Regions from separate parts of the Salinifilum aidingensis genome, predicted to be linked through region 2. Evidence: riboswitches for the same ligand, from Rfam matches in the RefSeq annotation. Region 2 holds a riboswitch; the other holds the start of a gene.
What was found. Region 2 has a riboswitch for cobalamin ahead of ACYVJE_RS13695 (ABC transporter substrate-binding protein). Riboswitches for the same ligand answer to the same signal wherever they lie in the genome.

Region 1: linked by a shared signal. The riboswitch ahead of ACYVJE_RS17510 (magnesium chelatase subunit D family protein) and the one ahead of ACYVJE_RS13695 (ABC transporter substrate-binding protein) in region 2 are both predicted to bind cobalamin.

Annotation. Positions count from the first base shown of each region.
Region 1 is NZ_BAAGTH010000013.1:72,685-76,934, reverse strand. It holds gene ACYVJE_RS17510 (magnesium chelatase subunit D family protein) at 54-2,213, opposite strand; cobalamin riboswitch at 2,272-2,408, opposite strand; gene ACYVJE_RS17505 (GNAT family N-acetyltransferase) at 2,600-3,055, opposite strand; gene ACYVJE_RS17500 (S1 family peptidase) at 3,194-4,042, opposite strand.
Region 2 is NZ_BAAGTH010000009.1:98,889-103,138, forward strand. It holds gene ACYVJE_RS13690 (UvrD-helicase domain-containing protein) at 1-1,838, shown strand, start outside; cobalamin riboswitch at 1,995-2,204, shown strand; gene ACYVJE_RS13695 (ABC transporter substrate-binding protein) at 2,268-3,305, shown strand; gene ACYVJE_RS13700 (FecCD family ABC transporter permease) at 3,302-4,250, shown strand, end outside.

The DNA.
Region 1 (4,250 bases), on a different contig from region 2:
TAGCAACTGTGCGGCGTTTCCCAAAACACGATAAAAATTCGTGTACGGCGCGCTCATGCGGCGCGCCGAACCGCCCCCGCCGGCTGCTGCGCCGCGCGCACCACGCCGGCCACCGCATCGGCCGAGAGCTCCTCCAGCCGCAGCGCGGAAGCACCGAGCGCAGCGGCCACCTGACCGGCCAGTCCGAGCCGCACCGGCCCCTGCTCGCAGTCCACGACCACACCGGCGACCTCCCGCTCGGCGAGCACGCCGGCCGCGCGCACCGCATCGGCGCTCGCCTGGCGCGCCCGCTGCCGGGATCCGCTCGGGGCGGTCGCCGCGTTCGCCGGGACCGTCGCCTTGCCGTCGGTGAGCAGCACCAGCAACGGGCGGCGCTGCGGATCGCGCACCCGCTCGCTGTCCACCACCCGCTGCGCGCGCAGCAGTCCGTCGGCCAGCGGCGTGCGGCCACCGGTGCGCAGCTGGCGCATCCGCGCCGCAGCAACGTCCACAGAGGACGTCGGTGGCAGCACCACCTCGGCGGACTCCCCGCGGAAGGAGATCACGCCGACCTTGTCCCGGCGCTGGTAGGCGTCCCGCAGCAGTGACAGCACCGCGCCGCTGACCGCGGACATCCGCTCCCGCGCGGCCATCGAGCCGGACGCGTCCACGGCGAACAGCACGAGGTTCCCCTCGCGCCCCTCGCGCACCGTGCGGCGCACGTCCTCGTTGCGCACCACGAGACCGGGGCCGCTGCGCCCCCGCGCGTGCTGGTGCGGAGCGGCAGCGACCACAGTGGACGGAAGGTGGACCCCGTACCCCTCGTGGGACGAGGCGCGCACCCCGCGTCCCGTGCGCGAGCGGGCGCGGCTGCGGCGGCCGGGAGCTCCCTCCCCCGTGCCGGGAACTTCCAGCAGGCGCGCGCGGAACTCGGACCCGGGCGCCGGTGCGCGGCGCTCCTGCGGCGCCGGCGAGGAACCGTCCGAGTCCTGGGACTCCTGACCCTGCGACTGCGAGGAGGGCGCCGAGGCCTGCTGCTCCTCCGGTTCGGGCGCGCCGCCGCCGGGGCCGTCGTCATCGGGACCACCGTCGTCCGGCCCTTCGTCGTCCGGCCCTCCGTCGCCGTCCGTTCCGCCCGAGTCGTCCCCGTCGCCGTCCGAACCGCCGCCCTGGTCGTCACCGGGCTCGTCCGCGTGCTGCGCGGCGTCGTCGAGCGCCTGCTGCAGCTGGTCGTCGTCCACACCCGGTTCGTCGAACGGATCGCGGCGCCGCCGGTGCGGCAGCACGAGCTTCGCCGCCGTCTCAACGTCGGTGGCGGCCACGGCGTCCGCACCGCGCCAGGCCGCGTGCGCCACCGCGGTGCGCGCCAGCACGAGGTCCGCGCGCATCCCGTCCACCTCGAACGATGCGCACAGCGCAGCGATGCGGCGCAGTTCCGCGTCGGGCAGGACGACCTTGCCCACCTGGTCGCGCGCCCGCGCGATCCGCTCGGCCAGCTCGGCCTCCTCGGCGGCCCACCGCGCGGCGAACCCCTCGGGGTCGTCCTCGAAGGCCAGGCGGCGGCGCATCACCTCGGACCGGGTCCCGACCTCGCGGTCGGCACCGACCTCCACCGCCAGCCCGAACCGGTCGAGCAGCTGCGGCCGGAGCTCGCCCTCCTCCGGGTTCATCGTCCCGACCAGGACGAACGACGCCGCGTGCGAGACGGACACGCCCTCCCGCTCGACGTGCGCGCGCCCCATCCCCGCCGCGTCCAGCAGGACGTCCACGAGGTGGTCGTGCAGCAGGTTGACCTCGTCGACGTAGAGCACGCCCCGGTGCGCCGCGGCCAGCAGGCCGGGCTGGTAGGCGCGGACGCCCTCGGACAGCGCCCGCTCCACGTCCAGCGATCCGAGCAGCCGGTCCTCGGTGGCGCCGACGGGCAGCTCCACCAGGCGCGCCGCGCGGTGCTGCGCCCCCGCGGAGGCGTGCGGACCGTCCGGGCACTGCGCGTCGGGCTGCGCGGGGGAGCAGGCGAACCGGCATTCCGGCACCACGTCCAGCACCGGCAGCAGCGAGGCCAGCGCTCGCACCACCGTCGACTTCGCCGTGCCCTTCTCACCGCGCACCAGCACACCGCCGATGCGGGGGTGCACCGCGTTCAGCAGCAACGCCAACCGCAGGTCGTCGTGCCCGACGACGGCGGAAAACGGGAAGCGCGGACTCACGCGGGAGGCCTGCGGCGAGGCAGTCATACCAAGGTCTTCCTTCCTCCGGTCTCGGACGCCCGGGGTGTCGGGGCGAGGGGCGGCAGTGTCCTGACTCCCGGATCCTCGCGTCCCTCCGGCCTTCCCGGGGCGGCGTCCGTGCGCCGCGGTCCGGTGGCCCGCGCGGGAGGTCCGCTCCCCGGTCACAGTGGCGCCGGCCGTGCCGGATTCGCACCGGCTTCCCTGGCGCCCCCTCGTGGAACCGTTTCCTGCAGGTCCACCAGCATCCTGGCAGAGCGCGATCACGGATCCAACACAGCGGGCCCGATCGGAGAGAAGTCCCACGGAGCCCGCGGGAGCTCACCGGGCCGTTCCGCGCTGCGGCGCTCCACCCGAGCTGCGCAGGAGGTCCGCGACCCGGCCGGGGCCTGGCCTCACTCGGCCAGCCGCATGTCGACGTGCGGGATGCCGTCCTCGTCGTGGACCGGACCGCTCTCGACGAAGCCGAAGGAGCGGTAGAAGCCGGCCTTGTCCACCTGCGCGGACAGCACGGCCGGACTGCGCCTGATCTCGGCGAGCGCGGCGCGCATCAGCTTGCGCGCCAGCCCCATGCCGCGGGCGCCCGCCTCGGTGCACACCCGGCCGATGCGGTACGTGCCGTCGGGCTCCTCCAGCAGCCGGAGGTAGCCGAGGACGACTCCGTCGGCGGAGTCGATCCAGAAGTGCCGGGTGGTCTCCTCGAGATCGCGGTCGTCCAGCTCGCGGTACGGGCAGTTCTGCTCCACGACGAACACGTCGACCCGCAGGCGCAGCATGCGGTAGAAATCGGTCGCGTCCAGATCGGCGGTGTACGCCCGGTGGACAGCAGTCGCGAGCGGCTGAAGTATCACCTGTTCGTGGATACCACAGCAGCGCCCGCCCGGTTCGCCCGACCCCGCGGCACCGTTAGGCACGCCACCCCGCCGGGGGCGCGCCGCTGGGCGCCCCGGCCTGCGCCGGAGCACCGCGCAGGCGGCTCGCAGGCGGGCTCACAGCTGCCCCTCGAGCAGCGGGACGTAGCCCGAGGTGCGGGTGTACACACCCGGGGTGTCCGGGCGGCCGCACCCGTCGCCGTAGGAGACGACGCCGGCCAGCCGCCCGTTGACCACGTAGGGACCACCGGAGTCCCCGGCGCAGGAGTCCACGCCGCCCCGGGGAACTCCGGCGCAGAACATCGCGGACCGGTCGTACTCGGAGTAGGTCTCCGCGCACTCCGCGTTCGCCGCCACGGGCACCTCGGCGGAGCGCAGCACGGGTGAGGACGGACCGGACTCGGCGGTGCGGCCCCAGCCGTACACGGTGCCGCGCGTGCCGGGGCGGTACGACTCCGCATCACCCGGCTCGACGAGGTCGATCGTCGGCTGCGGCAGCGGGTCGCGCAGCGTGAGCACCGCGATGTCGTCGCCGTGCTGCACGTCGCGGTAGTCGGGGTGGCGCCACACGTCGGCGACGGTGGCCTCGCTCCCGGCGTCGGTGCGCAGGTCGCTGCGCCCGACCACCACGTGCAGGTCCTCCGACGGGCGCTCGACGCCGGTGAGCTGGTCGACGGTGCAGTGGGCCGCGGTGACGACCTTGCCGGGGCGCACGAGCGTGCCGCCGCAGAACTGCCGCCCCTCGGCGTCGGTGAGCGCCACCACCCACGGAGCCCGGCTCGTGTCGCTCCGCTCCCCGCCGAGCACCTTCGGCTCGGCGGTGACGGCCTGCGCGGCCGGGGACATCCCGGCCAGAACCGTGACCACACCGCCGAGCACGCCCGCACCGCGCACGAGCCGGCCGCGCCCACCCGCCTCCGCACCGGGGGCGTCGGCGGAGTCTCCGCTCCCGTCGCACCTCGCCACGGGGTGCCTCCTCTCACCGGGTTGCGCCAGCCGATCACCGTAGTGCCCCCGCGCGCTCGCCGGGCGGAGGCACAACTCACATGGTTTTCGGAAAAAATCCCGTTACTATGGATATATCGCGGAAATTTTCCTCTCCATGGGCATGTTGAGCACATGGATGTGCGCACTGGGGGCTTTGCATCGAACGGGGCGCACCCGACGCGTCCCG
Region 2 (4,250 bases):
CCACCGGCGGCAGGGAGGGTGCCGAGGAGACCCCCGGTCAGGCCGCGCCCGCCCGCCCGGGCGTCGCGGTCGGCGCTGAGCAGACCGGTGACGGCACGGAACCACCGGAGCCGGACGCGGTCGCGGCGACGGGACTGCTGGCCGGGTTGGACGGTGCGCAGGCCGCGGCCGCGGCCTGCGCCGGCGGGCCGCTGCTGATCGTGGCCGGACCGGGCACGGGCAAGACCCGCACGGTCACCCACCGGCTGGCGCACCTGGTCGCCGAGCGCGGCGCGGACCCGCGGACGTGCCTGGCGGTCACGTTCACCCGCCGCGCCGCGGCGGAGATGCGGCAGCGCTTGGAGGGGCTGCTCGGTGCTCCGGCCGCGGAGATGACGGTGACCACGTTCCACGGCCTGGCGCTGCGGATCCTGCGCGAGCACGCCGACGCGGCGGGGCTCACCGCCGGGTTCGGCATCGCCGACGCGGCCGTGCAGCACGACCTGCGGCTGGCGCTGGCCGGCGACCAGGGCGGGGCGCGGCGGCTGGCGGACGCGGCCGGCCGCGTCCGGCTGGGCGAGCCGGTCGAGGAGGACGTGGCCGCGCTGGTGCGGCGCTACCACCAAGCGCTGGCCGAGCGCGACCTGGTCGACTTCGACGGGCTGCTGGACGCGGCGGTGGCCGTGCTCGCCGAGCACCCGCAGGCCGCCGCGGCGTGGCGGGACCGGTTCGCGTGGATCACCGTCGACGAGTACCAGGACGTCGACGCGGTGCAGTACCGGCTGCTGCGGCAGCTGGCCCCGCCGGAGGGCAACGTGACCGCCATCGGCGACCCGGACCAGGCGATCTACGCCTTCCGCGGCGCCGACGTGGGCTACTTCCTGCGGTTCACCGCGGACTTCCCCACCGCGCGGGTGTGCCACCTGCAGCGCAACTACCGCAGCGGGGCGCACATCCTCACCGCAGCGCAGCGGGCGGTGGCGGCGTCGACGTTCGTGCCGGACCGGGTGCTGGCCGCGGCCGGGGACCGGCCGGCGCACCGGATCGTGCGGCACACCGCCGCCGACGAGCACGCCGAGGCGGCCTACATCGCCGGCACGGTCGAGCAGCTGCTCGGCGGGGCGTCGTTCCACGCGTTGGACTCGGGCCGGGCCAGCGGGCACGAGCGCGGCGGGTTCGGTTTCGGCGACGTCGCCGTGCTCTACCGCACCGAGGCGCAGGCGCACGCCCTGGCCGAGGCGTTGGACCGGCAGGGCCTGCCGGTGCAGCGCCGTTCGCACGAGCGGCTGGCCCAGCGCACCGGGGTGCGGCTGGTCACCGACGAACTCGCCCGCGCCGGCGGGGGCGCCGCGGACGACGTGGTCACCGGGATGCGGCGGGCGGCCGAGGTGGTGGCCGGGCGGGTGCCGGACGAGACGGCCGGGCAGGTGCACCACGCGGTGGATCTGCTGCTGCCGCTGGCCCGCCGCTGCCGCGACGTGACCGAGCTGGTCCGCGAGGTCGCGCTCGGCGCGGAGGTCGACGCGCTGGACCCGCGGGCCGAGGCGGTGTTCCTGCTGACGCTGCACGCGGCCAAGGGCCTGGAGTTCCCGGTGGTGTTCCTGGCCGGCTGCGAGGACGGGCTGCTGCCGCTGTCGTGGCCGCAGTCCCCGCCGGACGAGCAGGCGCTCGCCGAGGAGCGGCGGCTGGTGTTCGTGGGCATGACCCGCGCGCACGAGCGGTTGTACCTCACCGGTGCGGCGCGCCGCGGCGGTCGCGACCGGCGCCGCAGCCCGTTGCTGGACGGGTTGGGCGATGCGGTCGTCGATGAGCAGCCGGTGCGGCGCCAGCCGCGGCCGCGGCAGCTGAGCCTGCTGTGACTCCTCGACGGCCTGGGGGTGCCGCCGCGGCTGCCTGACCTGACCGCCCGGGTCGTCCGGGCGGGGCCGCGGGGGTGCCCCAACTCACCCCTCACCCGCCGGATCGCGGCGTGACCAGGGGTTTCGCCGGGGCGGATGGGCCGGGTCGGCGCGGGTGGTACGTTGTCGTTCGCCAGTCGAACTCACGCGCGACGTGAGTCAGGGAATCCGGTGCGAATCCGGAACTGACGCGCAGCGGTGTGGGCGACGGGCGGAACACGGAGCCGTGGAACGACCCCTGGCTCAGCCACTGGAGCACGCCCTCCGGGAAGGCGTTCCGCCCGGAAGACCCCGAGTCCGAAGACCTGCTGGCTCCCGGCCCGCGCGGCCGGGTCTTGTCATGCACCCGCGGGGCCCGCGTCACGGCCCCTTCGACACCGAGGAGCGTTCGTGCGCTTGCTGTCGGCACTGCACCGCCTCGCTCTGCCGTTGTCCCTGCTGTCCGCGCTCGCGCTGCTGGCCGGCTGCGGTACCGCAGCGGCGCCGCAGCAGCAACCGCCCGCCCCCGGCTACCCCCGCGCCGTGGACAACTGCGGCACGCGCACCGAACTGGACCGGCCGCCGCAGCGGGTCGTGTCGCTGAACCAGGGCACCACGGAGATCCTGCTGGCGCTCGGGCTGGGCGACCGCATCGTGGGCACGTCCATGTGGACCGACCCGCTGCCGCAGGAACTGGCCGCGGCGAACGCGTCGGTGCCGCGCCTGGCCGACGACATGCCGTCGTTCGAGTCGGTGCTGGCCGCCGAACCCGACTTCGTCACCGCCTCGTTCGTGTCCACCCTCGGCCCCGGCGGGGTCGCCAGGCGGGGACAGTTCGCCGAGCTCGGCGTGAACAGCTACCTCTCCCCCGCCGACTGCGCCAAGGACAACAGCGGCTCCGGCGACGGGCGGCGGCAGCACCCGCTGTCGATGCAGACCCTCTACCGCGAGGTCCGCGAGCTGGCGAAGCTGTTCGACGTGCCCCGGCGCGGCGAACGACTCGTCGCCGACCTGCAGGCACGCATGGACCGCGCCACCCGCGGCCTCGACGCCTCCGACACGTCGCTGATGTTCTGGTTCGCCAACTCCGAGTCGCCCTACCTGGCGGGCTGCTGCGGCGCGCCGGGCATCATCACCGACCAGGTCGGCGCGCGCAACGCCTTCGCCGACACGCACGCGGAGTGGCCGCAGATCAACTGGGAGACCGTGGCCGAGCGCAACCCGGACGTGCTCGTGCTCGGCGACCTCTCGCGCCGGTCGGAGACGGCCGAGACCGCGCGCGCCAAGATCGCCTTCCTCGAGTCGCACCCGGCCACGGCCCACATGGACGCGGTCGAGAACCACCGGTACGTGCGGCTGAGCGGGCAGGCGATGAACCCGTCGATCCGCACCGTGGCCGGAGTGGAGAAGGTCGCCGCCAAGCTGCGCGAGTTCGGGCGCGACCGGTGAGCGCGGCCGGGACGACCCGCGCGGCCCGGCGCGCGTGGCTGCCGCTGCTGTTGGTGGTGGGGCTGGCCGCGCTGGCGGGATCGGTGGCCGTGGCCATCACCATCGGCCCGGCCGAGATCCGCGTCGGCGACGTGTACGCCACCGTGGCCGCCCGCCTCGGGCTCGGCGAGTCCTCGCTGTCGCTGATCCGCGAGGGCATCGTGTGGAACCTGCGGCTGCCGCGCACGCTGCTGGCCGCGGTGTGCGGCGCGGGCCTGGCCACCTGCGGGGCGATCATGCAGTCGCTGCTGCGCAACCCGCTGGCCGACCCGTTCGTGCTGGGCGTGTCCTCCGGCGCGTCGACCGGGGCGGTGCTGGTGCTCGTGCTCGGCTTCGGCGGCGGGGCGGTGTCGATGTCGGCCGGCGCGTTCGCCGGCGCGATCGTCTCGTTCACCCTCGTGCTGGTGCTGGCGCACCTGCTCGGCGGCACCACCGACCGGGTGGTGCTGGCCGGGGTGGCGGCGATGCAGCTGTTCTCGGCGCTGACCTCGTTCATCGTGCTCACCTCGGCCGACGCGCAGACCACGCGCGGGGTGATGTTCTGGCTGCTGGGGTCGCTGGGCAACGCCGCCTGGACCGAGGTGGCCACGTGCACCGCGGCGCTGGCGGTGGCGCTGGTGCTCTGCGGCGGCCACGCCCGGTCGCTGGACGCGTTCGCCTTCGGCGAGGACGCCGCGGCCGCGCTCGGCGTGGCGGTGGCCCGCACGCGGCTGGTGCTGCTGTGCACCACGGCGCTGCTCACGGCGGTGGTCGTCAGCGCCGTCGGCGCGATCGGGTTCGTCGGCCTGGTGCTGCCGCACGCCGCGCGCGCCGTGGCGGGGGCGAACCACGCGCGGCTGCTGCCGGTGACGGCGCTGGCCGGGGCGGTGTTCCTGGTGTGGGTGGACACCCTCGGCCGCACGCTGC